One region of the Blautia sp. OF09-25XD genome, then DNA from elsewhere that is predicted to be linked to it. Evidence: riboswitches for the same ligand, from Rfam matches in the RefSeq annotation. Region 1 holds a riboswitch; the other holds the start of a gene.
The links. Region 1 has a riboswitch for lysine ahead of DXA93_RS02315 (alanine/glycine:cation symporter family protein). Riboswitches for the same ligand answer to the same signal wherever they lie in the genome.

Region 1 (15,526 bases):
CACCAGCTGTCCGGAGACAATTTCCATATTTTTGCCGGATGCCGCGCCGCGGATCTGCTTCAGCGCTTTTTCGAGCGCTACTTTTACCATCGCCTTCGTATTGATCTCATACGAAGTGATCTTGAGATCCGGGAAACCCGGATACAGGTAATTGTCGAAGCCGACAATGGAAACATCCTCCGGCACGGAGATGCCGCGTTTTTCCAGCTCGAGCATCAGAAGGCCGGCGGTCAGGTCGCAGTTGCAGACGAACGCTTCCGGCATCTGTTCCGGGAGATGAATTTCGATCTGGCCCTGCTCATCACGGTCCTCCAGAATCCATTCCGCCGGTGTCACATCGCGGTGTTCCAGAACAGCCTTGGAAAAACCGCAGTACCGATCCATGATACTGCTGGAAAAATGAATCGAACCGACAAAAGCCAGCTTGGTCAGGCCATGCTCATACAGGTATTCCGTCATCAGATACATTCCGTGAAAGTTATCTGCGATCACGGCATCTTTTGCCAGCTCATTGTCGTAGAAATCCAGAAATACGATCGGAAGATCCACGTTTTTCTTCAGATAGTGGATGTAATCGCGGCTCGTGTCTCCCATAAGGATCAGTGCATCGACGGTCTGCTCCTTGGCGATGCACGGCACGATCATCTCATCTTCCATCTCCTGTTTCAGGATCTCCACGGTCACCATACAGCTCTTTTCCGTCGCCGCCAGTGCCATCTCCTGATACATTTTCCAGTAAAATGTCGTATACTCTGCCAGATACCGTTCCGGAATCACCACTCCGATGCAGCGCAGGCTTTTTCCCTGTGTATTTCTCGCTCCGCTTCCCGGCTGGCGGTACCCCATTTCCTTTGCAATTTCCAGAATCCGGGCGCGCATCTCATCGCTGACCCCTTTCTGTCCTGTAATCGCGTTATGCACGGTGACGGCGCTGACGCCCGCCACCTTTGCAATATCTGCCAATCTTACTTTTGCCATATATGTTACTCCTTAGTCCACTGCGATAAAGTGATACAGTCTGCTGACGAAATCGCCCCAGAAATCTTTCATGCGGAATCCGGCATTCATCAGCATCTCGCCGCTGTAAACCTCATCGGTTCCTTCCAGACGGTATTTTTTCGCCGGATCGAAGCCGCGCAGGCGTACCTTGCGGGACGGCATATTTACCTGTGCCAGCACCTGTACGTAAGTTACAAGCACTTCGTTTTTATCCTCAGAAGCTACTGCCCAGCAATCGGATCTGTGGTTTTCACGGTAGGAAAGAATACGATAATACTCTCCCTCGCGGATCAGTTCATGATATTTGTGATACATCGCGGTCTGCTCCGGAATCAGCTTTCTCTCTTCTTCCGGCAGTTTTGTGATATCAAGCTCATAGCCGAACGTTCCGGCCAGTGCCACATGGCCTCTCGTTGTAAACGGAGTTACACGGCCAACCGTGTGGTTCGGGCATACGCTGACGTGTGCACCCATTGAGCAGAGCGGGTAAATGAGGGCTGTTCCCTCCTGGATTTCCAGACGCTCAATCGCATCGGTGTCGTCGGAGCACCAGATCTGCGGGCTGTAGTAAAGCATTCCAGGATCGAAACGTGCACCGCCGCCGGAGCAGTTCTCCAGAAGCAGATCCGGGAACTCCTGTACCAGACGCTCCTGCATCGCATACATACCGAGCACGTAGCGGTGGAACAGCTCCTGCTGGGAATCTTTGTCCAGGTAGGTGCTTCCCAGGTCGCTTAACTGACGGTTCATATCCCATTTCACGTATTTGATGTTTGCACTGCGCAGGATTTTTGCCACACATTCATACGCATAATCCTGCACTTCCGGGCGGGAGAGATCCAGCACGTACTGGCAGCGGATCTCAGTCGCTTCTCTTCCCGGAATCTGAATCGCCCATTCCGGGTGCTCTCTGTAGAGATCAGAGTCCGGGGAGATCATCTCCGGCTCGAACCAGATACCGAATTCAAGACCGATTTCATTCACTTTGTCAACCAGATTTTTCAGGCCGCCTTTGATCTTCTCTTCGTTGACAACCCAGTCACCGAGGGAAGAATCGTCTTTATTTCGTTTTCCGAACCAGCCGTCATCCATAACAAGCATCTCGATGCCGTCTTTTTTTGCCTCTCTTGCGATATCGAGGAGTTTATCGGTATCAAAATCAAAGTAAGTTGCTTCCCAGTTGTTAATCAGAATCGGGCGTTTTTTGTGGTTGTACGGGCTGCGGATCATATGTCTGCGATAAAATGCATGGTAGGAACGCGTCATTTTGCCAAGTCCCTCGGCAGAGTAGACCATAACAACCTCCGGCGCCTGGAATTCATCGCCGGCTTTTAAATTCCAGCAGAACTCCTCCTGGTTGATACCCATCACCATACGCACGGTGTCGAACTGGCATCGTTCCACCTGACCGATGAAGTTTCCGGAATATACGAAATGCATTGCGTAAACCTCGCCGCGCTCCTGATCCGTTCCCGGTGTTACCATTGCCACGAACGGATGCTCCTGATGGCTGGACTCGCCTCTTCCGGAGGAAACGAGCTGTTTTCCGTAACGGAGCGCACCCTGCTGGATGTGGCGTTCTCTTCCCCAGGATCCATGAAGAGAAAGCATCTCAAAGTCTTCGTTGTCCATATCGAGGCAGGCACTGTAGATTTTCTCTACCTTCAGCGCTTCACTGCCTTCATTTTTCACGCGGACACTTCGGGTGATAACGTTTTCTTTTGTAAAAACAGAGTAGGAAAGGATAACAACAAGATCAAGAACAGGATCTTTGCAGGTGATTTCCAGAGTTTCTACTTCGTCCTCGGTTCCAAAAGAAGCCGGAAGACCGGTCAGCGGGCGTTTTCCTTTGAAAATTTCATAGGAATCAAAGAAAATCTCACATCCCATACGGCCCTGTGCATTTCTTATATTCAGACAGCTCTCACGGTAATCGCCGACTCCTCCGGTCGGGTATTCCATTGGAAAACGGTCGAGGAACGAAGATTTCTCTCTCTTATTGACGGACGGGGTGAACGGCGGCTCATCCATGCGGAGCGGATACAGATCCGGCTCTCCGTGCAGAAGGGGTCCGTAGTAAACATGTCCGACGTAGCCTTCCGGCTCAGGCCGATCACATACGTCGTATTCTCTGTATTTAACTGAAAAAGCTTTTTCTCATCATAATATAAAATCGCCATTTTCTTCTCCTTATTTCAGGTAAGCTTGATCCGCCGGGCCGATTTTTGTACAAAAAGACCTCACCCGCCGGGCTGAGGCCTTTTTTTTGTTTCTATATCACACAGCGTTTAAGCAGTTACCATTGCATTTTTTAATTTTTCCAGTTTCTCGGCTGCATCTTCAAGGGATGTGCCTTTTACGCCGAAATAGAATTTGATCTTCGGCTCAGTACCGGATGGGCGCACACAGCACCATGCGTTGTTTTCCAGCTCATAGTAAAGAACGTTGGAGGACGGAAGTCCGGTCGCGCTCTTCTCTCCGCTTACGAGATCCTGGCGTACATCTGCTTTGTAATCGCGTACGGCAAGAACCTGGAAACCGCCCAGCTCTTTTGGCGGGTTCTCACGGAAGTTGGTCATCATGGTCTGGATCTCTTTTGCACCGTCGATACCTTTTAAGGTCATCGTTGCAAGACCCTCTTTGTAGTAGCCGTACTCCTCGTACATATCCACCATGGCATCCCACAGTGTTTTGCCCTGCTGTTTGTAGTATGCAGCAACCTCGCAGAGCATCATAACTGCCACGCAGGCATCTTTATCTCTTGCATATGTTCCGGCCAGGCAGCCATAGCTCTCTTCCAGACCAAATACATAATTGTGTGCACCGCTCTGCTCAAAAAATTTGATCTGCTCGCCGATGTATTTGAATCCGGTCAGAACCTCGATCAGTGCCACGTTATAAGCTTTTGCGATTGCTTTTGCCATATCGGTCGTAACAATCGTCTCAACGAGTGCCGGGTTCTCCGGCATGGTTCCGTTCTTGGTGCGCTCACGCAGAATATACTCTGCGATCAGCATACCGGACATGTTTCCGGTGAAGCTTACGTACTCGCCGGTCTTGCTGTCTTTTGCATAAACGCCGAGACGATCTGCATCAGGGTCGGTTGCAAGGATGATGTCAGCGTCTACTTCTTTTGCCAGTTTCAGCGCCAGTGTCCATGCTTTCTCGTCTTCCGGGTTCGGGTAAGCCACCGTCGGGAAGTTTCCGTCCGGCACTTTCTGCTCTTTTACAACGTAAACCTGATTAAAGCCAAGCTCGCGCAGAACGCGGCGTACCGGCACATTTCCGGTTCCGTGAAGCGGTGTGTAGACGATCTTCATATCTTTTGCCGCATCTTTGATGATTTCCGGATGAATGCTCTGCTCTTTTAATTTTGCAACGTAACGGTCATCAAAATCGGTTCCGATGACCTGGAACAGGCCTTCTGCTCTTGCATCATCTTCTTCCATCGTTTTAACGGCAGAAAACTCGGTTACTTTTGCTACCTCTGCGAGAATGTTTTTGTCGTGCGGCGGTGTAATCTGTGCGCCGTCCTCCCAGTATACTTTGTATCCGTTGTACTCTCTCGGGTTGTGGCTTGCGGTAATGACGATACCGGAAATGCAGCCGAATTCACGGACAGCAAAAGAAAGCTCCGGTGTCGGGCGCAGGGACTCGAACAGATACGTTTTGATTCCGTTTGCATTCAGGCAGAGTGCTGCTTCGCGTGCGAATTCCGGAGACATTCTTCTGGAATCGTGTGCGATGGCTACGCCTTTTTCCTGTCCGTTCTGGGAAATGATGTAGTTGGCAAGGCCCTGGGTTGCCTGGCGTACGGTGTAGATGTTCATGCGGTTGGTACCCGCTCCGATGACACCGCGGAGTCCGCCGGTACCGAACTCAAGCTGACGGTAGAAACGGTCTTCGATTTCTGCCTCATTTCCTTCGAGTGCTTTCAGCTCTTCTCTGGATGCCTCATCAAAATATGGATCATTGCACCATTTTTCATATACTTCTCTGTAACTCATGTTTGTTATCCTCCCTGTCTGTTGTACTTTATTTAACTTAAGACAGCAGACTTTTTCTGGATTTAAGCTCGTTTCATCACAGCTTAAAGTTACCATTTGTTTAGTCTGCTGTCAACTTAAAAATTAATTTATTTTTTCTAATTCTCTTGGTTCCTGATAAAGCTCTTTTAGATCACTGAGAACCTGTACTTTTCCTTTGCGGTCTGCGGTGCTCCAGGCTTTTCGTCAGTTCCATGACAGCCTTCATATAGCAGGCATGATCCTCTCTTAACCGGCCATACCTTCCGCAGCGTTCCGCGCAGACGGTACATCATATTTTTCAGTGCTCCGTACGGATTTTCACTCTCCTCATCCGTCCAGAGTGCTTCGGTTAACTGTTCCAGTGTTACGATGTGGTTTTTGTTGCAGATCATATAAACCAGCAGCTTTGTGATCATCGGGGAATGAATCGCTTCCTCGTTGAGGCAGCGTGTTTCATCGTACATGCGGAATCTTCCAAGCAGCTGTACGCGAATCATAAAACATCGTCTCCTTCTAAGAACTCAAGCTCTTTTTCGATCTGAATTGCCGGCAGTGCACTGTATTTCAGATTCTTTGCCCAGCCTTTTTTCTCCTCGGAGAAGCGCTCGCTGATTCTCTTGTAGACGAGTTCGCATCCTCTCTGGCTGCCGCCCTGCAGCAGAATCACATACTGGGACGGGCTGTATTTTGCAAAAAATCGGAATGACGCAGGCTGCGTTTCATTACCTCAAGCAGCTTTTCGGACATACGGTCAAGGCGCGGACCGCCTTTTGCCGGGTAACCTTTTCCGTCTGTAATGGTGCACAGCATCAGCCACGGCATCTGTCCGTTCAGCTCGGACATACGGTAAACAAGTCGGTAGCAGTCACGGAATCCGGCGAGGGAACAGAAGAATGCTCCGCCCTTTTCTCCCGGGCTCTCCTGAAGATCTGCCTGTACCTCTTCGATCACGCGGTGTCTGCTGCCCATGCGGCTTCCCAGATAGCGGTACTGCTCCACCAGTTTCTCGCTCGGTGTAACGCCAAGCTCTTCAAAGTAATGTTTCGAGGTCTGCTCGTACAGTTTCATGGCCTCTTTGTATCTCTCCAGGCCGATCAGCGCCTGCATCTGGACTGCCTGCCACTCGTCGAACGGATACAGTTCGGAAGCAACAGAAGTCAGTTTCTGCAGCTCATCGAACTCCTCGTTTTTCAGAAGATACTCACTTACTTCTTTCAGTGCATCGGAATATACTTTTTTCAGCTGCGCGCGCTCCGCCTGTACCCACTCTTCCTCGCCGAAATCTGCAAGGAACTCTCCGGTGTACAGCTCCAGTGCTCGATCATCTGATCCATGCGCGCTTTCTCGTCCGTCTCTTTTCCTGCTTCCAGGATCTTATTTTTGATATCAATCGCATCTACCTCGACCGGCATCGGGCTGGTCCAGTGGTAAACGCCTTTCTGTGTATAAATGTACTCAAACTGCGGAAGTCCTGCCTCGACAAGGCTTCTTTTCAGGCGATGTACGCCGACACGCAGGCTGTTTGCCGCGTCCGCCACATCTTCTCTTCCGTATGTGCTCTCCAACAGTCTTCCTCTGGAAATTCCATTGTCCTTGTTATAGAGGAAAATCTGCAGAAGTCTCATCGATTTTGTTGCCATTGTTTTCCGGAAGGAAATCGGCTGGTCGCCGTACTCCAGGAAAAAACTTCCCATCATGTGTACTTTTAAAAGCGGTAACTGTTCTGTTTGGTTTTTCATTTCTTCGTTCATACTAACTCCTGTATTGCCTGTTGTGCTCTAATCTCTGTGGTCGGTTGCGCTGCGCTCCGCAATCGGCTGCGGTAACGGGCCGGCGGTTCCCTGTTCGTTCATTTCAAAAACAATTACGGACGCCGGATTTCTGTTTTCTATTTTACATCATTTTAATCAAAAATCCTACTATAAAATGTATAAAATATTAACTTTAACACCGAAAAATTCCTGCTTTTTCTTCTTTTGTCTTGTTATCTTTTTGTCAATCCCATCTCATCCGTAAATTGCCCGCATGATTTTAGCCATCAGCCGCCCTGCAGGCGCCGAGAGCACCAGTACTACAGCAAGAGATACCATGCCGCACCCGAGCAGTGCGCGGTTCACAAGTCCCCGTGCTGAGCAGAATCCGAGGCAGAATCCCTTCTTCCAGGGCCAGAACAGCTTTTCCGGTTTCCGGTTGAAAAAATCGAGCACCAGATGGGACAGAAAGCCCACGGTAAAATAAGCGGACGCATCCGGGTAGATGATGTCCACGCACGCCGTCAGCAATGCCAGCGCCGCAAATGAATGCATGAAGGAGCGGTGCGGCTGCTGTTTCCCATAGGCGCAGATCAGCAAAAATGCTGCCGTTCCGGTGAGGAGACGCAGCACGCTGCTGTCGCTTGTGAGGCGGCGGTAAATTCCAAGATTCAGTTTATACTCCGCAAGAATTGTGAGCACCGCAACTGCAACTGTTGCCGTAATAATCTTATCGGCATCGCGGTGCGCCTGTGAAGTGCCGACATCAATGTCACTGATCAAACCGCCGATCGCGGCAGCCCCGGCACCGGCCACAAGCGCGGGAACCGTCTGCGGCTGTAAAACAGCAAGTGCCGCTGCTGTTCCAATAAAAAAATGTGTTCTTCCAAGCATTTGTCTGTTTTTTCCTTTCGTAAAATTTCCTTTATCATAGCACATTCCCGCCCTTTTATGCAACCATTTGTTCGATTCTTTTACGACCGTATGGTCCTATCAGGATCAAAAAAAGAACCTCCTGCGACCGTTTATCGCCGCAGGAGGTTCTCCTCTGTTTCTGCCTTTATTCCATACTATTTCCAGGTTATCTTATTTCACGTTTTTCCCTTCATTGTATGAATTTTCATTTGACATTTATCGCTCATTTGAGTTATATCTTTATGCTTCATATACCAGTTCACCAGCAAGATACGTCCGGCACACCGGAATGTCTTTGATCGTGCTCTCATCCACCTCAAACGGATTCTGACCCAGTACGACGAAGTCTGCCATCATGCCTTCTGCGATCTGGCCTTTCACGTTCTCCTCGAAACTTGCCTCGGCACTGCGGATCGTGTAACTGTCGAGTGCTTCCTGTACGGTGAATTTCTGATCCGGCAGGTACGGGCCGACATGGTCGCGCAGCGTTGTTCTTGTGACAGCGCACTGCATGCAGGCGAGGGCATCCGGCAGCTCTACCGGGCAGTCAGTTCCGTTGCTGACGGAGACGCCGTTATTCATCAGCGTCTTCCAGCTGTAGCTTGTGCTCGCAAGCTCTTTGCCGACGCGCTCCTCTACGATATGGTTATCGTAATCGAGGAAGATGCTCTGTGCGTAAACGTGAAGATGCATTTTCGCGATTTTTTCAAGCTGATCGGCTCTTGTGATCTGGCAGTGCACGATGCCGTGGCGGTGATCTTCTCTCGGGTTTTCAGCAAGGGCTTTTTCATAGGCACTTAACACGCGGTCGAGGCACGCATCACCGATCGTGTGAACTGCAGCCTGCATGCCGTGTGCATTGGCGTAGCCGATCATCTCATCCATGGTTTCCTGGGTGAATACCGGGATTCCGCAGGTGGACGGGTCGTCTGCGTATGGGCGACTGAGGAATGCTGTTCTCGCACCGAGTGCGCCGTCGCCGAGCATTTTCAGCGGGCCGATTTTAAAGCGGTCTGTGCCGATGCCGGTCACATTTCCAGCCTCAACGAAACCTTTTAAGGATTCCAGATCGGTAAAGTTGCTCTGCTCGTAAACGCGGACGGTCAGCTCGCCGGAATCCTCGAGTTCTTTGTATGCTTCGTTGACGGTCTGCCACGGAACGGCGCGGTAAACGCAGTAATCATCACTCTGGCTGCTGGTGACGCCGTAGCTGTTCAGGGCTTTGCAGGCGCTGCGGATCATATCTTTGATTTCCTCTTTGCTCGGCACCGGAATGCTGTCGTAAACCGGTTCCATTGCATTGTCGAAGAATCTTCCGTCCGGCTCACCGTTTTCCATACCGATCTCTCCGCCCTCCGGCTGCGGGGTATCTGCGGTGACGCCGAGGAGTTCCAGCGCTTTGCTGTTGACTACGAGGCAGTGGCCGCACGCTCTCGTCGCGCAGATCGGAACTTCAGTTGATACGCGGTCAAGATCGTAGCGGTTCGGCATGCGGTCCACGTCCGTGAAGTAATCCTGATTCCAGCCGCGGCCCATCAGCCATGCGCCGTCTTTTCGCGGATGCTCTTTCTGGAAGGTGTCGAGGCAGGCGAGCATATCTTCCAGGCTTTCGGTATGTGCGGCAAGCTGCGCTTTCAGCAGGGAGCTTCCGTAATTTAAAAGGTGCATATGGCTGTCGTTAAAACCGCTGCAGACGAATTTTCCGCCGAGGTCTACAACTTTGTCGCCGGCTGCTGCAAGGGCATCTGCCTCTGCGCTGCTTCCGGCGAAAACAAATTTGCCGTCTTCTACTGCAAACGCTTCGACAAGCGGCAGTTTTCCGGTGTAGACAGCTCCGTTTTTGTAAATTGTTTTCATATCATTATCCTCCTACTGTCATCTAAATTTGATTCTATTCTTTTCTGCCCATTTGCGCAATATACAAATTCAGACACGCTATTCTCATGCGTGTCTGGATTCGCTTTTGAATATTTTTTATTTCGTTTTCTCTTCGTAGAACAGGCAGGCGTTCTTGTCTACCGTGCCCTGGCCGAAGTTTCTTGCTTTGTAGTCTTTCAGCAGTTTGAAATACTGGTTCGAGAGAATCAGGATCACTGCTACGTTGACGAAGGTCGGGATCGCAGATGTGATATCAACGACAGTCCAGATAAAGCCCTGGTTGTTTGTCTTTACCAGATAGATCGTCCACAGTACGCCCGGCAGAGCGCGGACTGCGTAGAAGATTTTCATGACGATATCTTTCATCTTGCCTTCTTTTTTATACAGATGCTCCAGAATTGCCAGATAGTAGGTGAACCATCCGCCGGAAGTCGTTACAGTGAAAATGACCATGATGACTGCCAGAAGGATGCTTCCAAATTTGCCGAATCCGCTTGCAAATGCACTTAAAGCAAGTGTTCCGCCGTTCGTTCCGTCGGTCCAGTTTCCGCTTAAGATAACGGAAAGTGCGGTGATCGTACAGATAACCATGGTATCAAAGAATACCTCGAAAGATCCCCACAGACCCTGCTCTACCGGATGCGGTGTTTTTGCGGAAGCATGGATCATTGGAGAAGTACCCCATCCAGCCTCATTGGAGTATACGGAACGCGCCATACCCACACGGATAATCTCGCTGACTGCGCAGCCGGCAAAACCGCCGATCGCTGCTGTTCCGGTAAATGCGTTTGTTACGATGCTGCAAATACGCCAGGAACGCGGTTGATGTTGATGATGATCATGCCAATTCCCATCAAGATATAAAGAACGCTCATAAATGGAACGAGCTTGCTGAACAGACTTGCGATTTTCTTCGTACCGCCGCTTGTAACGACATAGGTCAGAATGCAGAGCAGAACGCCCATCACGATAACGCCTTCTACTTTGAAGCTTCCAAGATTGATATTCTCAATACCGAACGCACCGGCTACGACCTGAGATGCGGTCAGGTTGGAAGAGGTTACGAAGAAGGTGGAGAAAATACCGATGCCGAAGATGAGCGCCGGGATCAGCCACAGCTTGCCCCAGTGGCGCTCCTCGCCAAGTCCGCACTCCATGTAGTAAGTCGGACCGCCGTAGTACTCACCTTTTTCGTTGGTGTGACGGTAGTAGCAGCCGAGGGTAACCTCAACCTGTTTTAATATCATACCAAGCAGAGACGAAAGCCACATCCACATAATGGCTCCCGGGCCGCCTGCTGCAACTGCAGTTGCAACACCGGCGATATTACCGAATCCTACGGTACCGCCGATAGCGGTCGAAATCGCCTCAAACGAGGAAAGCATACCCTTTCCTTCACTTGCTTTGTCTTCTTTCTGGAACAGTTTTCCGCCGGTTCTCTTCATAATCCAGCCAAAGTGACGGAACTGGAAAAATCCAGAACGAACGGTAAAGTACAGACCGGTCAGAATCATCAGCGCGATCAGCGGCACGCCCCAAAGGACACCGTCCAGCCAGTTAAGAAATGCTATCATGTCAAAATCCTCCCTTTTTTCTTTTCCGGCAACAGTTTTCTTCAGACGTATCCTGTAACACCCGTTTCGTCTTTCGTTCTCCAACCAAACAGATTTCCACCCCTGGAACCTTTTGTCACGGTTCCAACTGCAGTACAATAAAAAGAGCAGCGGTCTTCACCACTGCTCCATTAAATCTACGTTCATGAAGCAATAGCTCCTCCACCAGTACGGTGAGAGTGCACAGCCTGTTCGACTGTACCCCAACGCAGACAGTTTTTCGGGAACTGCCCCGTTTCGGCGAATGCTCCTTTCCCTGCCCGTCCCAGACCCCGTTGTCTCAGGACAGCTACTCTTAGCCTTCGCGCCTCTATTGCCGAATATGTATATTGACAGGTATTATCATATGTTTCTTTTCGCTACTTGTCAATCGTTTTTTCGACATTATTTTACAAAAATTTTATATTTTCGAAATTTGTCCTGATTTATTTGACTTTCTTGTCTCCCTCTGACGGCTTCAGCTGGTTGAACTTCCACAGACGCTCCATATAGCCGGACTGCTCTTTGGCCAGCTCTTCCACATTCGGGTTGTAAATGATTCCTTTTACCATTCATTCTCTGTCTGTCATACTGTCCTCCTGTCTGCTGTAGGATCTAAATAAGTATCCCTTCCAGATGATCCATCTCATGCTGGCAGATCTGGGCTGGCCAGCCGGTGAATTTCTGGCGTTGTTTTTTCCAGTTCCAGTCGTAGTATTCGATTTCGATGTTCTGGTACCGCTTTGTTTTCCGCACGCCTGGCAGGGAAAGGCAGCCTTCTTCTGTTTCGTAGGGGCCGCTTTTGCGGACGATCACCGGGTTGAACATGATGATGTCGCGGAATCCGGCGTTTACGATGATGATGCGTTTTTTCACGCCGATCATATTTGCCGCCATGCCGACGCATGCCTCGCGGTTTGCTGCCAGTGTGTCCTGCAGATCTCTTCCCACCTGCAGATCTTCCTCTGTCGCCGGGACGGATTTCTGTCCGAGGAAGAGAACGTCTCTCATAATTGGTTTTACCATTTGTGTTTCCTTTCTCTTTCGGCCTTAAAGGCCAAAATCGTTTAATTTTCTATTTGAATCCACATATCGCACGATGTGCATCCGATTACGTTTTTTCCGCCTTTCTGCTCCAATCGTTCTACTGTTCCGCTGCAGAACGGACAGATCCAGTCAATCTGTTTTCCGGCTTTGACGGCCTGCATCATGTTGACGAATTTTGTCGTATCTACATTTTTCGAATTGCAATTCTGCGTCCAATCACCGGAGAGTACTTTTCGCAATTCGCCGTTTTCATTCAGAATAACGGTGTCGCCCTCCTCGATGTTCCAGTCATACAGCATCTGATCCTCCTGGCGGATGCGCGATTCTGTTCCGTTTTCATCTTTCAAAACAACAACTGCCATGACAGGCTCGTCGGCACCGCGCTCCTCACAGCCGAAATCAAGGTCTTCCTCAATTCGCATTACCTGATATTTCATAAAAACGCCCTTTCTTCAAATATAATTCATGCTTTTTTGTATTCCACACGGTTTTTGCTGTTACAAAACTTTTTATTCCTGAATCGTAAAAATCACAACCCGCTCCCGGCTATCCCCGCCCGGAAACAGATCCATACAGTCGATCTCATCGAGAAATTCCAGTTCCGGCACCGTCATCAGATACGAGATATAAGCATCCGACGGGTAATAGAAAAACAGCTGGATCTCCCGCGGATTTTCGTAGTACGATTCCAGCAGTCTTGCCATCGCTTTTCTTAAGATTTCAAGCGAAAACGGGTTAAAAAAATACACCCGGTCCACTTCCGCAGGAACGGGAAAATTTTCGGCGCTCTCCAGCACAAACTCCGTCCGCGCACCAGAGGCCGCCGCCTTTTTGTTTTCCATTGCCTTCGCATAAATCCGCTCATCATACTCCACACCGATGGACTGGCACCGGGTCTGCGCCGATAAGAAGAAATCTACGCGGCCCTTTCCGCATCCGTAATCGAGCAGCGTATTTCCCTTTCGGATCATCCCCGTGTTTGCCATCCGCTCCAGCACGCAGTACGGGGTCGGCTCATACGGATACCGGTACAGATCCGACCGGCTGTCGTCCCGCCCCATTGTGTGGATCTGAAGCAGCTTGTCCCAGCGGTTTTCGTTTTTATCCTCTCTCATCGCCCGTCTCCCGATACTGTTCGAATAATTCCAGATACTCCTGTTCCACCGCATCAAACGGCCGCACCGCGTAGTCCAGCGTGATGTGAAGCTTCGGTGCATCCCCCTCCTGCGGCTCCTCCAGCAGATTCGTCAAATCGTACCACAGCAGATCATTGTCGATCTGTTTCATCATCCGCTGCTCCTCCGCCGTCAGATCACTGCCAAGATATTTCTCATAAATCACCGAAAGCAGATGGTCCTCGATCTCGCGGTACCGCGGCATTTCCTGTTTTAATGGCCGCGGCACGTCCGACATGTAACACTCGCTCGCGTCATGCAGAAGGCACGCCAGCACCAGCCGCCGGGAATAGCCGCGCGCGGCCGCCTCTTTCGCACAGCAGATGCAGTGCTCTCCCACTGACCAGAACGTCGTCACATGGCCGTTTCCGCGGCAGATCATCGGCAGCGCATGCGCAAAATCCTCCACACAGAGCAGTTCCGGAGCGGGATGCACAGGGTCAAAATGTTTTCTTGTATACGTTGTTATTGTGCTCATTCTTTTATCTCACTATATGATTTTACTGCCGGCTGTCCCGCGTGCGGCTCGCCGATGATTTTTTCCATCCAGACCATATCGTACCAGCGGTCGAATTTGTAGCCGCAGTTGTGGAAGGTTCCCACGAGTTCGAATCCGAGATGCGCATGGAACTCGGCGCTGTTTTTCGTCAGATATTCATCCTCGACCTGCGGATAGCCGATGCAGGCGTAGAGGTTCAGAATGCCCATTTTTTCAGGCGGTCCGCCAGCTCTTCATACAGTCTCCGGCCAAGGCCTCCTTTTCTTGCATTGTGATCGAGATAAATGGTCAGCTCGCTCGACCAGTCGTATGCGGCGCGGCCGACAAAGGCATGTGCGTATGCATAACCTTCGATTTTTCCATCCTGCTCGATGACGAGGTATGGATATTTTTTCATGATATCACGCATGCGGTTCTCAAATTCTTCCAGAGACGGCACGTCCCACTCGAAAGAAATGACGGTGTATTCTACATAATAAGCATAAATCTCCAGAATGCGTGCGGCATCCTCTATTTTTGCATCTCTGACAGTAATTGTACTCATAATAAATTCCTCCTCTGACCGTACTGCTTGCGTTTTCTGAACTTTATCTTATCACTCCGCTGAAAAATGGACAACATGATTTCCAGATTTCCTTTTTTTCTAAATTTTTCTGTGCTCTTTGCTTTCTTTCCTGTATAATAAAAGAAACAAGACGGATCACTATTTTTCTTCTTAATGAAAGAAAGGAACGTGCCTATGAAAATTTTAAATCTCGAAAACGAAAACCGGAAATTCACCAAGTCCATCGAAAATTTCCACGTCATGGAATATCTCCAGGATTCCAGCGTCTCGCCGATGACTGCCATGGAGGAGTATTACATGAGCAAAATGAATGTGCGCCGCCGCCAGGTTGTCATTGAACTGGACAAGGAGCACTCCGCGATTATCCAGTCCGGTGCGATGCAGTGGATGGGCGGCCATGTACAGGCGACCGCCGGAATCAAAGGGATCGGCGACCTGTTCGGAAAGGCCATCAAAGGCGCCATGACAAAGGAATCTGCCGTAAAACCGGAGTACGTCGGCGACGGATATCTCGTGCTGGAACCGACCTACAAATACATCATTCTTGTGGATGTCGAGAAATGGGGCTCCTCCGGAATGACGATTGAGGACGGCATGTTCCTCGCCTGCGACGGCAGAGTCAAAACCAAACTGACCGCCCGCAAGAGCATTTCCTCCGCTGTCCTCGGCGGCGAAGGCTTCTTCAATCTGAGCCTCGTCGGCAGAGGCGCCGTTGCCCTCGAAAGCAACGTACCTGAGGACGAGCTGATCGAAGTCGAACTCGAAAACGACGAACTGAAAATCGATGGAAACCTCGCCGTCTGCTGGTCCTCCAACCTTGATTTCACCGTAGAGCGCTCCACCGGAACCCTCGTCGGCTCCGCCGTCAGCGGTGAAGGCCTCGTCAACGTCTACCGCGGAACCGGCCGCGTCCTCATGAGCCCGGTCGCCCCGACAGATTCCCTGCCGACTGCAACCAACACGACCCAGGCGAACCCCGCTGTGAAGAACAACCTTCCGCCGGAAAATTAAATTCGAATCCTCTCCGCCCCTATGCCTAATACGCATAGAAAAAAGTCAAATTAAACCTCGTTTTTG
Region 2 (15,526 bases), on a different contig from region 1:
GAAACTCGAGTCCGTTGTGACGCTGGAAAACGAAAAATGGGTGATGGGCAGCGATTTCCTGACTAAAATAGGACATGAGGCATAAGGTGTTTGCTTCCGTTGTTCTGGCAACGTTAAAACTTTGCAGTTACTCTTAAGCAGAGAGGATAATCAGGCTGGACAGGTGAAAGACTTGTGATTTGGTGGCAAAGCACCAGAAAGAAACCAGGTTTTTTAAAAGAGAGTGACAAAGAGTGATTTTGTATCCGCTTTTACCATGGGTGCAGAGTCACTCTTTTTTTGTGACAAGATGTTAAGAAACGATAAACATTAATTTACCAGAAGTGGAAAAATGTAAGAATTTGTGCCTTGCATCTTAGGTCAGATCACGTTATGATAGTAAGTAGAAAAATGTCGAAAAACGTTTGTGTTACGATGGAAGAAAGTTCCGCAAAGGGGCGGGACGATGGAGTATAAACAGATCATATGGAAAGAAAATCATTGAAACAGAGAAGAAAGCAGATGCGCCGCAGACAGATGATGCAGAAAGTATCACGGATTTCCCTGTGTGTGGTAATCGGCCTTCTTTTTCTTGCGCTTATCTGGAAATTTGCGGGAGCGCAGCTTGCGAAAAAAGGAATTGTACTGAGTAATGACACAGCCGCAAAGACGGTGAGCGAGACGGCGCCGGAGGCGGAGGACGGATCGGGAAATGCGGGAATTAAGAAGCTTGCGGAGACCACGCCGCCGAATGAGACGCCGGGATGGCAGTACAGCTCGTCGGGCTGGTGGTACGCAACGGATGCCACAACGTACTACGTCAACGGCTGGGCAGATATCGACGGAAACCAGTACCATTTTGATTCCAATGGTTACATGGCGACTGGCTGGAAAGCGATCGGCGGAAAAGGCTGTTACTTTGATGACCAGGGTGTTTACCAGCCAGACCGCAACGGCTCGATGATGGTAGCCCTGACCTTTGATGACGGCCCAGGCGTCTATACCAGCACGCTTCTCGATACGCTGGAGCAGTACGGGGCACAGGCGACGTTCTTTATGCTCGGCAGCAATGTGGAAAAATACGGTGCAGATGTGATCCCGCGCATGGCGGCGATCGGCTGTGAGCTTGGAAACCACTCCTATGCGCATCCGAATATGAAAGAACTGAGCACCGACGACGGCCTTGCCCAGTTCCAGATGACGGATGATCTGATCGCCCAGTACAACAACGGACAGGGTGCAACTGTCATCCGTTTCCCGTATGGAAACAGCACCGATGAACTGCTCGCATCTATCGGCCGCCCGAGCATCATGTGGGATGTCGATACCCTGGACTGGCAGACAAAAAATGTACAGGCAAACATCAGCGCCGTTCTCGACAGTGTAAGCCCGGGAGACATTATCCTGATGCATGATATCCACGAGACGACCGTAGAATCGTGTGCAACGATCGTGCCGGAGCTGATCAACCGCGGGTATGAGCTTGTCACGATTCATACTCTTGCAGCGGCAAACGGCGTGGATCTTGCAGCGGGAGAGACGTATTACGGCTTCCATGGCGGAACGACAAACGAATAGAAAACAGAATAGAAAAACGACAAAGAACCGCCGGTTTACTCTCAAATCAAGAGTGAACCGGCGGTTCTTATGTCATTTTATGAAAATTTATTTCATTGCCGCTCTCTTACGAAGTCTGGAATCCAGCTCTTTCTTACGGATACGTAAGGAAACCGGAGTAACCTCAAGAAGCTCGTCCTTGTCGATGAAGTCCAGAGCCTGCTCCAGGGAAAGGATTCTCGGCGGAGTCAGACGCAGTGCCTCGTCGGAGGAAGAAGTACGGGTGTTGGTCAGGTGTTTCGTCTTGCAGACGTTCAGCTCGATATCCTCGGCCTTACCGTTCTGTCCGATAACCATACCGGCGTAAACCTTCTCGCCAGGTCCGATGAACAGAGTACCGCGCTCCTGTGCGGAGTACAGACCGTAGGTAACGGACTCGCCTGCCTCGAAAGCGATCAGGGAACCCTGTTTGCGGTATTCGATGTCGCCCTTGTACGGTGCGTAATCTTCAAACTCGGTGTTCAGGATACCAGTTCCTTTGGTGGAAGTCATGAAGATTCCACGGAAACCAATCAGGCCTCGTGCCGGGATTTCGAACTCCAGACGGGTGGAACCATCGCTTGCGCGGCTCATGCCGTGAAGCTCGCCTTTACGCTCGCTGAGGAGCTGGATGACAGTACCGGAGAACTCATCCGGAACGTCAACGTATGCGATTTCCATTGGCTCGAGTTTGCGTCCGCGCTCGTCCTCTTTGTAGATAACCTCTGCCTTACTTACTGCGAACTCATATCCCTCACGGCGCATGTTTTCGATCAGGACGGACAGATGCAGCTCACCACGGCCGGAAACCTTGAAGCAGTCTGCGGAATCAGTCTCCTCGACGCGGAGAGAAACGTCAGTGTTCAGCTCACGCATCAGACGGTCACGCAGGTGGCGGGAAGTTACGTATTTACCTTCTTTACCGGCCAGCGGGCTGTCGTTTACGATGAAGTTCATGGAAATAGTCGGCTCGGAGATTTTCTGGAACGGGATGGAAACCGGGTTGTCCAGATCGCCGCAGAGAGTATCTCCGATGTGGATATCCGGGATACCGGAAACAGCAACGATAGAACCGATGCCTGCCTCAGTAACCTCTACTTTTTTCAGTCCGTCAAATTCATACAGTTTGCTGACCTTTACTTTTTTCTTCTTGGTCAGATCGTGGTGGTTGACCAGCATAACGTCCTGGTTCACGCGGATCGTTCCGTTTTCAACTTTGCCGACACCGATACGTCCAACGTATTCGTTGTAGTCAATGGTACTGATCAGAAGCTGTGTGCCAGCTTCCGGATCGCCGGTCGGAGCCGGGATGTATTTCAGGATGGTCTCGAACAGAGGAGTCATATCCTTCGGGGTATCGTTCAGATCGAGTACCGCATGACCCATCTTTGCGGATGCGTACAGAAACGGACAGTCAAGCTGTTCGTCAGATGCATCGAGGTCCATCAGAAGCTCGAGCACTTCGTCGATAACTTCATCCGGGCGTGCTTCCGGGCGGTCGATCTTGTTGATGCAGACGATAACGGACAGATCCAGCTCGAGTGCTTTTTTCAGCACGAATTTGGTCTGCGGCATAGCGCCCTCGAATGCGTCTACAACCAGAATAACGCCGTCTACCATTTTCAGAACTCGCTCAACCTCGCCGCCGAAGTCCGCATGGCCTGGGGTGTCGATGATGTTGATTTTCGTTCCTTTGTAGTAAACTGCTGTATTTTTGGAAAGAATGGTGATTCCACGCTCACGCTCGATATCGTTCGAGTCCATGACACGTTCCTGAACCTCCTGATTGGCACGGAAAACGCCGCTCTGTTTCAGAAGCTCGTCTACCAGTGTAGTTTTACCATGATCGACATGGGCGATGATGGCAACGTTTCTTACATCTTCTCTCGTTGTTTTCATTTCTTCATTCCTCTTCCTATGAGTTGACCCTGCCGGGTTCAATTTTTCAAAATTTCAAGCCGGCCGGGAATGTTTATCACAGCACAAAGGCAGGTGCCTTGCCGTTTTGTCTCTGCTGGATGCCTGCCTATCTGAACTATTATAGCACAGAACAGAGAAAAAAAACAGGGAAGATGTGACATTTTTTGTATTGCAATGGTAGAAAATACGAAGCATGTGGTGCGGTTTTTACAGAAACATATACAAAAAATTGGGCAGAATGCTGATTTGAATAGAAATAAAAAAATCTGGAAAAAAGTGGTTCTGAAAAAGAAATGTGGTTCATACATTAGGATTATAGATCAGCAAAGTACCGATCAGAAATCAATATTCAGAAAGAAAAGACAAAGGAAGGGGATTTTCATTATGGCAGACAAGATGATTGAAAACAATCAGGTGGTTATCATGGGAGAGATTGTCTCCCCGTTTACATTCAGCCATCAGGTATTCGGAGAGGGCTTTTACCTCGTCGATGTGATGGTCAAGCGGTTGAGTGAATCGCAGGACATCATTCCGGTGATGGTCTCCGAGCGGCTGGTGGATGTATCACAGGATTACCAGGGTGAGTGGATCTGCATCAGCGGTCAGTTCCGGTCCTACAACCGCCACGAGGAGAAGAAGAACCGTCTGGTACTCTCCGTATTTGCGCGGGAATTAAGCTTCGTGGAGGAAGAGGACGATTCCGTCAAATCCAACCAGATTTACCTCGATGGATACATATGTAAACCGCCGGTCTACCGGAAAACACCTCTGGGAAGAGAGATCGCCGACCTTCTGATCGCGGTCAACCGTCCGTATGGAAAATCAGATTATATCCCGTGCATCTGCTGGGGACGGAATGCGCGGTATGCCTCTGCGTTTGCCGTGGGCGGCCACGTTCTCATCTGGGGACGGATCCAGAGCCGGGAATATATGAAGCGGCTGAGCGAGACGGAAATGGAAAAGCGGACTGCATATGAGGTTTCGGTGAGCAAGCTGGAATATAGTGAGAGTTAAAGCGCGATCCGCTGTTGACAAGAAAATTTAATGATGCTATAGTAAAAGCAGAACTGAAGTGGATAGAGGTCGCATTACTTCAAGAGTACCTTTTCGGATGCCTCAGCAGCAAAAGAAGAAGAGGAAAAGGGAAGAATGCCGAAGGACATCCGGCGCTGAACCGGTATGCTCCTGGGCGCAGGTTGAAAAAATCTGCGACTGTCATCGAGAGATGGAGAGCTATCTGATCATAGATACTGCGTATGTGTGAATTTGGAGGCGATCTTATCTGGGATGAGGCGCCTCTTTTTTAAACGGAAAGTGAAATTTTCCGTGGGAGATAAGCTCCGGCGACTGATTTCTTATGGTTTTATCTGACACAACATACAGGAGGAAAAGAGAATGTCTATTTTTAAAGGTGCAGCTGTTGCAATTATCACACCGATGACCGAAACACAGGAAGTGAATTACGAAAAACTCGGAGAACTGATTGAGGAGCAGATCGCCGGCGGAACCGACGCCATCGTTATCTGCGGAACCACCGGTGAGGCTTCGACCCTGTCCCATGAGGAGCATCTGGATGCCATCAAATATACCGTGGAAAAAGTAAATCACAGAATCCCGGTAATTGCAGGAACCGGCTCCAACAGCACGGAGACAGCAATTTATCTGTCTCAGGAAGCAGAAAAATACGGCGTGGACGGACTTCTTCTCGTTTCTCCGTATTACAATAAAGCAACACAGAAGGGCCTGATTGCACACTTTACCGCAATCGCAGACAGCGTCAAAGTGCCGGTCATCCTTTACAACATTCAGGGCAGAACCGGCGTAAACATTGCACCGGAAACGATCGTCTATCTGTTCAACAACGTTGAGAATATCGTTGCAGTCAAAGAGGCTTCCGGAAACATTTCCCAGGTCGCAAAAATTATGCAGCTGACCGATGGAAAGATCGATCTGTACTCCGGAAACGACGATCAGGTTGTGCCGATCCTTTCCCTTGGCGGAAGCGGTGTAATCTCCGTTCTTTCCAACGTAGCACCGCGTGAGACCCACGACATGGTACAGAAATTCCTCGACGGCGATGTGGCCGGATCCAGAGAAATCCAGCTGAGAGCACTGCCGCTCATCGATGCGCTGTTCTGCGAAGTAAACCCGATTCCGGTAAAAGCAGCGCTGAACCTGATGGGCAAAGAGGTTGGACCGCTTCGTCTGCCGCTGACCGAGATGGAGCCGCAGAACCAGGAGCGCCTGGCAAAGGCTATGAAAGATTTTGGAATCAAACTGGCTTAAGTTAAGAATACACGAAGTAAAGAAGGAAAAAGACAATGGTTAAAATTATTATGCATGGCTGCAACGGCCATATGGGACAGGTCATCACCGGCCTGGTAAAAGAAGATGCAAATGCAGAAATCATAGCCGGAATCGATATGAACGACAACGGCCAGAACGATTATCCGGTATTCAAAAGCCTGGCAGAATGCGATGTTCCGGCAGACGTAGTCGTTGACTTTTCTTCCTACAAGGCAGCCGACGCACTGCTCGATGCCTGCAAGGAGAAAAAACTTCCACTCGTCCTCTGCACCACAGGCCTCACCGAGGATCAGCTCAAAAAAGTGCAGGAGACCAGCAAAGAAATCCCGGTTCTCCGCTCTGCAAATATGTCCCTTGGTGTGAATACGCTGATGAAACTGGTACAGGCAGCTGCAAAAGTGCTTGCCGAAGCAGGCTTTGATATGGAGATCGTGGAGAAACACCACAAACTGAAATGCGACGCTCCAAGCGGAACCGCCATCGCCCTGGCAGACAGCCTGAACGCGGCAATGGACAACCAGTACCACTACGTATACGACAGAAGCCAGCGCCACGAGCAGCGTGACCCGAAAGAAATCGGAATCTCTGCTGTACGCGGCGGCACCATCGTCGGCGACCACGACGTCATCTTCGCAGGCCCGGACGAGGTTGTTACCCTGTCCCACAGAGCATATTCCAAAGGAGTTTTCGGAAAAGGAGCTGTAGAGGCTGCAAAATTCCTGGCTGGAAAACCGGCTGGCATGTATGACATGCAGGATGTCATTGCTGCGAAATAAGGCAGAAACAGGGAAAAAGTGAATAGAAACCAGAAAGTGCGCAACGAAAATGCGAAACGTTGCGCACTTTTTCTTTTCTTACAACGGGATTTTCGGAATTGAGGAAGTTATTTTGCAGAATATTTGGCAGAATACACAAGAAAAAATACGGAATATCAAAAGAGAACGTGAAAATCGCAAACGGTAATGGAAAAATCAATGCGCAACAAGGTAAAACGCTAAAGTTGCGCATTTTGCACAAAAAATAGTAAAACAGTATATTTCGACAAGAAATATCTTATAAAAACTGCGAATTGTAAACAATATGCCGAAATGATATGATAATGGCACAAAGAAAAATAAAGAGTTGAGCAACAAAAAAAGTTGCGCAAACAAGAAAGGGAATGAGAAGATGAAAAAGAATGGTTGGAAAGGGTTTTGCAAAAAGCTCTACAAGTACCGGGTATTTCTTCTGATGCTTGCACCGGCAGTAATTTATACCCTGATTTTTTCCTACTACCCGATGACAGGAATTGTAATGGCATTCAAAAAATACTCCTACGCAGGAGGTATCTGGGGAAGCCCGTGGAACGGATTTGATAACTTCAAGTTCTTCTTTAAATCAGGACAGGCCGGACTCGTTACCAGAAATACCGTGCTGTATAATCTGGCATTTATTGCGATCAACACGACGATGCAGATTGCCGTTGCCGTGCTTCTGACCGAGATCCGCAACAAACATTACCGTAAGATCACACAGTCGCTGATGTTTCTGCCGTATTTCATTTCCTGGGTTATCGTAGGAGTTATGGCATTCAATATTTTCAGTTCCGACTACGGTTTTCTAAACCGACTGATTGAAACCTTCGGTGGAACACCAATCAAGTTTTACACGACACCAAAGGCATGGCCGTTTATCCTTGTCTTCTTTAATGTATGGAAGGGAATCGGATACGGTTCTGTTATGTACCTGGCAGCGATTATGGGAATTGACACTTCGATTTATGAAGCAGCCCGCATCGACGGAGCAAACGTGTTCCAGCGAATTTTCAAAGTAACAATCCCGATGATCATGCCGACCACAATCATCCTGCTTCTGCTATCCGTCGGAGGCATCTTCAAAGGAAACTTTGATATGTTCTACAACCTGGTTGGAAGTAACGGTCTTCTGTACAACTACACCGATGTAATTGATACCCTGACGTTCCGTGCCTTAATCAGCAGCAACGACTTCGGAATGTCCGCAGCTGTTGGTCTGTATCAGTCGGTACTGTGCTTTATCACTGTCGTAATCGTAAACAAACTGGTTGGTCTTTATGATAAAGACTACACCTTATTCTAGGAGGGATGAAAAGTGGGATCTTCCAGTCATACAAGTAAAATCAAAAGAGGAAAAGATGCGGTTGCACTTGATATCATCGCGTACGGATTCTGCGGAATCATCGCGCTGGTCTGCCTCGTTCCTTTCATCATGATCGTATCCGGCTCGTTTTCTTCGGAATCGGCCATTATCCAGAACGGTTTCAGCCTTCTGCCGCAGGATTTCAGCCTGGAGGCATACAAAACCGTATTTAAAGATCCTATGGTTGTCTTCCGCGCATACGGCACGACCATCGGTCTGACCATCGTCGGAACGGTACTTGGTCTGCTGCTGCAGACTATGACAGCTTATGTACTGTCACGCAAGGAGTTTGAGTGGAGAAATCAGTTTTCGTTTTTCTTCTACTTTACCACTTTGTTTTCCGGCGGTCTTGTTCCGTACTACGTACTGATGACACAGACCCTGAATCTGCGGGACAGCTACCTTGCACTGCTCCTTCCGCTGCTGTTCAGCGTATACAACCTTCTGATCATGAAGAGTTACATCGTGGGACTTCCGGATTCTCTGATTGAAGCGGCCAAGATTGATGGCTGCGGCGAGTTCCGTATTCTGTTCCGGATTGTAATGCCGCTGATCAAACCGGCACTTGCTACCGTGGGCCTCTTCATTGCACTGGCTTATTGGAATGACTGGTACAATGCGATGCTGTATATCAAAGACACGAACAAGTATCCGCTGCAGTATTTCCTGTATCAGCAGGTTAATGATATTGAGGCATATAAAAAGCTTCTTGCAAACAACGCCGCAGGCTCTGCCGTCAGCGCAATCTCATTGCCGACCCAGTCCCTGAAAATGGCACTTACCATTGTAGTAACCGGCCCGATCGTTCTGGCATATCCGCTGGTACAGAAATACTTTGTACAGGGTATCACAATCGGAGCAGTCAAAGGCTGATACAAATCATGTTAATTTAACTGAATCAAGTAAGTCCCTGTTTCCATTGCGAAAAGCAATAAGCAGGCGGGTGGGGACTTGCTTGTATCAGGAGGAGTGCAAGCTCCTTCTGATAAACTGCGGAGCAGTTATTCGGTTATGAGCAAGTAGCAAAGCGGATTGCGAATATCCGCTTGAATTACACATTATATTTATGAAGGAGGTTCTTTATGAAAAAGAGCACAAAAAAACTGGTATCTGTATTACTTGCATCCGCAATGGCAGCCGGCATGCTGGCAGGATGCGGTTCCGGCAACGGAAAGGGAAGCACGGGCGACAGCAAAAGCAGCTCCGCAGCTTCCGGCACATCGGGAGACAACCTGAGTGCAGACACTTCGGAGCATGTCGATCTGACGATGTATCTGATCGGCGACCGTACCCCGGATTTTGATGAGGTTTACGCCAAAATCAATGAGATTCTGGAAGAGAAGCTGAACTGCTCTCTGAACGTAGAATTCCTTTCCTGGGGCGAGCATGACACGAAATATTCCCTGCTGTTCTCCTCACAGGAAGATTTTGACCTGATCTTTACCGCATCGAGCTGGTGCCATTACGAGCAGACCGTTTCCCTCGGCGGATTTGCACCGCTTTCTGAGGACTTTATCAAAACGTATGCACCGGATATCTGGGAGGTTGTTCCGGAAATGGCATGGGAGCAGGCAAAGATTGACGGACAAATCTACATGGTTCCGAGCTATGCCAACGAGTTTGGTCAGGAAGTTCTGGCAGTGCGCGGTGACCTGATGGAAAAATACGGTATGGATGATATTACATCCTGGGATGACCTGATGAAGTTCTACAAAGCATGTGCAGCAGACGGTATCTATGCAAGTCAGGGCGGACCGTGGTATCCATTCTTCCAGTCCCAGGGCTATTCCACAACGGGCGGAGCACCGAAGGGCGGCGAGCTGATTCTGTATCATACCCAGGATCCGAAAGATCTTGAATTCCAGTACATCGGTGAATGGGATGCGTTCCGTGAGTACTGCCAGGAGATGAAAGACCTGGTAGACGCCGGAGCATGGTCCAGCGACGTATTAAACAGCAGCGATGAGAGACAGACCGGACTTCTGACCGGAAGAACAGCAAGCATGAGCTGGAATCTCGGAACCTGTCTTACCTACGGAAAACAGGCAAATGAGGAACATCCGGATTGGAATGTAACGATGGTAGACCCGAACAAAAACCTGTCGAAAAAAGTAAACTCTTACATCAACAACGGTGTTGCCATCAACGCAAACAGTAAAAACAAAGAGAGAGCCATGATGGTATTAAATGAATTCTACACCAACCCGGATGTTTACGATCTGGCTATGCTCGGTATCGAAGGAAAGCACTGGGAAGCAGTCGGTGATGATCAGTACAAAGTTATTGATGAGAGCGGCTATGGTGTAGCAAGTAACTGCAACTGGGGATGGAACAACTGCACCATCCAGAGAGAGGAATATCTTGAGAACAGAACGGCTCTGGACGACAAGTATGAAAGCATCAAAGATGCCTTCAACAACAACATCAAAGAAGATCATGTTTACGACGGATTTAACTTTGATTCCAGCAATGTAAGTACACAGTTTGCAGCAGTAGAGGCAGCCATCGACAATTATTATAACCCGCTGATCAACGGTCTCGTTGACGATGTGGACGCTTCCATCGATGCCATGAACGCAGCTATGGACAGCGCCGGAATCCAGGATATTCTGGATGAGATGAACCGTCAGGCAGCAGAGTATGTAGCGGAGAAAGAAGAAAAATAAAACAGTAAAATAAAACAGGGAATGGACGCGCTGGTCTGCCAGAAGCTCCGGCGCGGCCGTTCCTTCTTTTAGAGATCAAGTGATGGTTCAAAAAGCTTTGAGGGATGACTTGATTTCTAACAGCATTCGTATTAAATATAAAAATATAGGAATTTTTCAAATTTAACAGAAAGTGACAGGGTATTTTTATGACACTGGAGGAAATTGCAAAAGAGATAGGGGTATCAAAAAGTACCGTTTCCCGTGCACTGTCCGGTAAGGGCAGAATCGGAGAGAAGACCAGAAACCGGATTCTCGAGGTGGCAAAACGGGGAGAAGAGCGGGAGGAGATGGCGCGGACCCGAACGGTGACGCACAACATCGGCGTGGTACTGCCTTCAGACGTTTATTATGGAAGCGGTGTTTATTTCCAGAACTGTCTGCTCGGCGTCTGCGAATCGGCATCGATGCTCGGGTACAATGTGCTGATTACGACGAGCAACGCGCATGATATTTCAGAGCTGCAGTCGCTGGTGGAGTCGAACCGGGTGGATGGTATGCTCCTGACACGTGCGCTTGAGGATGACCGTGCGCTGCAGTATTTAAGTCAGGCAAATTTCCCGACAGCACTGACGGGAACATGCCGGTATGACAACATTATCCAGGTGGATACCGACAATGAGGGTGCGGCAGAGAAAATGACAACGCTGCTGATCGGAAAGGGATTCCGCAGATTTGCGTTTCTTGTCAAGGATATGAGCTATAACGTAGACCGCAAGCGTCACGAAGGTTTCTGCCGGGCGCTGATTAAAAATGGAATTTCCGAGAAGGATCAGCTTTTCTACAATGGTTCGATCCGTATGGAGTTTCTGGATGCGATCATTGAAAATATTATATCCAAAAAAGTGGAATGCATCATCTGTGGCGACGACGAGATTTGTACGATGGTGATGTCCCGGCTCCAGGCGGAAGGCTATCGAATTCCCAAGGACGTCGCGATTGCTTCGCTCTACAACAGCACCAATCTGGACTGCTATTCCCCTGCAGTTACAGCAGTCAGTGTGGCAGCATCCCAGATGGGAGGCACAGCCGTGCGTCAGCTGATCCAGCGGCTCCGAGGGGAAAATTATGAGAAGAAGACGATGCTGGATTACGACATTTTATTCCGAAAATCGACAAACTAACGTAGCAGGGAGGACAGAACAATGGAATTTCAGAAGGGAATGGATCTATCTTTTATACCGGAGCTGGAAGATGCCGGAGTACAGGTGAAGGACTTTGACGGAACTGTTATGGATCCGCTGGATCTCGTTCAGAAATACGGGGTAAATTCCGTACGGCTCCGTATTTGGAATGCGCCGGAGCATGTCAGGGAGTCCGGCGGATACTGCAGCTATGCGCATACACTGGCGATGGCAAAACGGATCCGGGCACATGGCATGAGCTTTATGCTGGATTTCCATTATTCTGATTTCTGGGCGGATCCCGGTCAGCAGAGAAAGCCGAAAGATTGGGAAAACTTAAGCTTTAAAGAATTAAAAGAGGCTGTTTTTTCTTATACAAGAGATACGCTGACGGCATTAAAAGAGGAGGACGTTCTGCCGGATATTGTTCAGATCGGAAATGAGATCCGAAGCGGCCTTCTGTTTCCGGACGGAGAGCTGCCGGATTATACAAAAATGGTACAGCTTGTAAATGCCGGAATCCGCGGTGCGCGGGCTGCAGCCGGAAAAGATGAGATGCAGGTTATGATCCATCTCGACCAGGGCGGACGGTATTTCTATCTGAAAGAGTGGTTTGACTGTTCCTTTGAGGCAGGACTCGAGGATTTTGACCTGATCGGACTTTCCTATTATCCATTCTGGCACGGCACTTTCACGGATCTGAAAGAGACAATGACGAAGCTGATCCAGGATTACAAAAAGCCGATTATGGTCGTTGAGACGGCGCATGCATGGAGAAAGAGTGCGCATGGGTTTATCGATGAACAGCAGGAAAAAATCGCAGGATTTCCGGCGACGCCTGCCGGACAGAAGCAGGTGCTGGATCTGGTTGCCAATATCGTTGCTTCGCTGCCGGATGAAATGGGGCAGGGTATCTATTACTGGGAACCGATCTGTGTTCCGAAAGACGGTGAGGGCGGCTGGTCGGAAAATATGGGTCTGCTGGAGGAGAAGGGAACCATCATGGAGGGCATTCGTTCTTTCCTGTTTACACGGAATGATGCCTGTCCGGAAAAACCGGCCAAGATTTACGAGCCGGAGCCAATGACCGTAGTAAAAGACGAAGCATGCGGTCTGCCGGAGATGCTCCCGGTTTTGCTGTATGACGGAATGGTGGAGCAGCGGCGGGTAAACTGGAACGAAGTGCCGGACACACGCGTGACAGGCGAATATGATGTGACAGGAAATGTGGAAGGTGTTCCGTTTGCTGCACATGCGAAGATCTGCGTGGTGGAAGAGCTGCCGGAGGCGGAGAATCTGTTGCTCGATGTCGGCTGGGAAGACGGCCTGGCGCGCTGGAACGTAGAAAAATCCGAGGATGCCGTTGCAGTACAGCTGTTTCCGGAGTTTGTCGATCCGTTCCCAGCTCCGCCGGTGAATGCGGTACGCGTAGAAGCACCGAAAAACTTTACGTTTTCGATCTGCCAGACGGTAAAGGTACAGGAGGCAGGAACGTATACATTATCTGTTGCCTTTCAGGGAACCGATACAACAAATGTGGATGTGCGGCTGTTCCTCAATACGGAAGAGGGAAAAGAAGAGACTGTGATTCATCCGACAGAACATGCATGGACCGGCTACAAAGTGACATGCGAAATCAGAAAACCGCAGGAAGTCACTGCCGGAATCCGAATTTCATCGCCGCCGATGTACGGCATGATGCGGAATTTCTGTCTGCAGACAGTAAAAAGAGAGGGACAATAAGACGATGAGAGCAGAGTACAGCTATTGCAGGGATTATCTGATTAAAAATGGAAAACCGTGGTTTCCGGTGATGGGCGAAATGCATTACAGTCGGTACCGCAAAGAGTGGTGGGAGGAATCACTGCGCAAAATAAAGGCGGGCGGAGTTTCTGTCGTCTCGGCCTATGTGATCTGGATTCACCACGAGGAAGAGGAAAATGTGTTTGATTTTGAAGGATGCCGGGATATCGGAACGTTTGTAAGACTGTGCCGGAAAGTCGGACTGTCGGTATTCTTGCGTATCGGACCGTTTGTGCACGGGGAAGTGCGGAACGGCGGATTCCCGGACTGGATCATCGAGAGAGAGAAAGAGGGCATGGCGATCCGCTGTAACAACGAGGAATATCTTGGCTATGTCAGACGGTTCTGGAAAAAGGTTTATGCGCAGGTCGATGGATGCATGGAAAAGGACGGCGGTCCGGTGATCGGTATTCAGATCGAGAATGAGTACGGCCACGTCGGCGGTCTGCAGGGACCGGAGGGCGAGGCGCATATCCGCACATTGACAGCAATGGCAAAGGAAATTGGCTTTGATGTGCCGCTGTACACGGCGACCGGTTGGGGCGGAGCCTGCATCGGCGATCTGCTTCCGGTCATGGGCGGCTACTGTGAAGCACCATGGGATCAGAGAACGTGCGAGATTGAGCCGAACGCAAACTTTGTGTTCAGCCACACAAGGAACGATGCACTGATTGCGTGTGATCATCATGTGGAAAATGCAAACAGTTACAACGAGGAGGATTTTCCGTTTTTGACGGCAGAACTTGGAGGCGGGCTTCAGGTTACCATGCACAGAAGACCGGTGGCGAAGGGATGCGATGTCGGAGCGATGTCTACCGTAAAAATGGGAAGTGGAGCAGGGCTGCTCGGCTACTATATGTACCACGGCGGCAGCAATCCGAAGGGAAAACTGTCCACCCTGCAGGAGAGCCGCGCGACAGGATATCTGAACGACCTGCCGGAGATCAATTACGATTTCAACGCGCCGATCCGGCAGTACGGAACAATCTCGGACAGCTATCGGGAGATCAAGCTGCTGGCGCTGTTTTTGAATGATTTTGGCGAGGATATGGCCTCACTTCGGTCTGAAATTCCAACGATAAGGATTCTGCCGGGAGATATGCACACTGTTCGGACAGCGTGCCGTCACGATGCGGACCATGGATACGTCTTTTTTAACAATTACCAGAGAAGATGGAAGATGGATGATCATCCACAGGTGAAACTGGAGGGACTCCTGGATGGAAAAGCGAGCGTGGGATTTCCGGCATTTGACCTGAAAGAGGGAATGTATGGATTTTTTCCGTACAATATGAAACTAAACGATGCGGTTCTTCACACGGCACTTGCCACACCGCTCTGCGTTTTACATACGAAAAAGGGAGATGCGTTCGTATTTTACGGTGATCTCGACCCGCAGATTCAGTGGGAGGGCGATGCGCGCGCAGAACTCTGCCTGATTTCCCGGCAGGAGGCGCTGAATGCATGGAAGGTGCATCTGGATCAGGATTATCTCGTTCTTTCCGAAAATTATGTCTGGGAAGAAAACGGTGAGCTTGTTGTGACAGGCAGTGGAAAAACCATGATCGCTGTGTATCCGGCAGTGGAAAAAGGCATTGTGGATTTCAAAGAGTGTGGAAAAAGAGGAAACTTTACGCTGTATGAGCGTATTTACAAAGCACAGGAGCCGGAGGCAGAGCTTGTCTGCAAAGAGCAGGATAAAGAGAAAGCAGTATACGAACTGAAGCTTGCTTATCCGGGCGAAAAAAATTATCACGATGCGTTTGCTTTTCTGACCTGGTACGGAAACCGTATGGAAGTGTTTGATGGGGAAGAGAAAATCAACGATTATTTCTATACCGGTCAGGAGGCCCTGTTAAGCCTTGGCTATTTTGAGTTTCCGGAGAAACTGAAACTCGTTGTCTATCCTCTGCATCCGGGTGATCCGATTTTTCT

Region 2: another riboswitch for lysine. It lies ahead of dapA (4-hydroxy-tetrahydrodipicolinate synthase); the one in region 1 lies ahead of DXA93_RS02315 (alanine/glycine:cation symporter family protein).

Annotation. Positions count from the first base shown of each region.
Region 1 covers NZ_QUMG01000002.1:63,357-78,882, reverse strand. The annotation lists gene DXA93_RS02355 (substrate-binding domain-containing protein) at 1-978, opposite strand, end outside; partial or broken gene DXA93_RS02350 (alpha-galactosidase) at 991-3,179, opposite strand; gene DXA93_RS02345 (phospho-sugar mutase) at 3,288-5,006, opposite strand; gene DXA93_RS02340 (winged helix-turn-helix domain-containing protein) at 5,174-5,524, opposite strand; gene DXA93_RS17700 (hypothetical protein) at 5,521-5,694, opposite strand; gene DXA93_RS02335 (bacterial transcriptional activator domain-containing protein) at 5,691-6,335, opposite strand; gene DXA93_RS02330 (helix-turn-helix domain-containing protein) at 6,266-6,778, opposite strand; gene DXA93_RS02325 (metal-dependent hydrolase) at 7,034-7,672, opposite strand; gene DXA93_RS02320 (amidohydrolase) at 7,934-9,550, opposite strand; partial or broken gene DXA93_RS02315 (alanine/glycine:cation symporter family protein) at 9,668-10,956, opposite strand; lysine riboswitch at 11,331-11,505, opposite strand; gene DXA93_RS02310 (maltose acetyltransferase domain-containing protein) at 11,610-11,735, opposite strand; gene DXA93_RS02305 (peptide deformylase) at 11,779-12,189, opposite strand; gene DXA93_RS17930 (hypothetical protein) at 12,231-12,647, opposite strand; gene DXA93_RS02295 (class I SAM-dependent methyltransferase) at 12,720-13,325, opposite strand; gene DXA93_RS02290 (hypothetical protein) at 13,312-13,863, opposite strand; gene DXA93_RS19290 (GNAT family N-acetyltransferase) at 13,860-14,093, opposite strand; gene DXA93_RS19285 (GNAT family N-acetyltransferase) at 14,081-14,428, opposite strand; gene DXA93_RS02280 (AIM24 family protein) at 14,624-15,460, shown strand.
Region 2 covers NZ_QUMG01000016.1:20,275-35,800, forward strand. The annotation lists gene DXA93_RS12625 (hypothetical protein) at 1-85, shown strand, start outside; gene DXA93_RS12630 (polysaccharide deacetylase family protein) at 466-1,557, shown strand; gene typA (translational GTPase TypA) at 1,645-3,474, opposite strand; gene DXA93_RS12640 (single-stranded DNA-binding protein) at 3,880-4,509, shown strand; lysine riboswitch at 4,565-4,739, shown strand; gene dapA (4-hydroxy-tetrahydrodipicolinate synthase) at 4,891-5,781, shown strand; gene dapB (4-hydroxy-tetrahydrodipicolinate reductase) at 5,817-6,578, shown strand; gene DXA93_RS12655 (ABC transporter permease) at 6,970-7,899, shown strand; gene DXA93_RS12660 (carbohydrate ABC transporter permease) at 7,912-8,832, shown strand; gene DXA93_RS12665 (ABC transporter substrate-binding protein) at 9,042-10,625, shown strand; gene DXA93_RS12670 (LacI family DNA-binding transcriptional regulator) at 10,814-11,788, shown strand; gene DXA93_RS12675 (glycosyl hydrolase 53 family protein) at 11,810-13,531, shown strand; gene DXA93_RS12680 (beta-galactosidase) at 13,536-15,526, shown strand, end outside.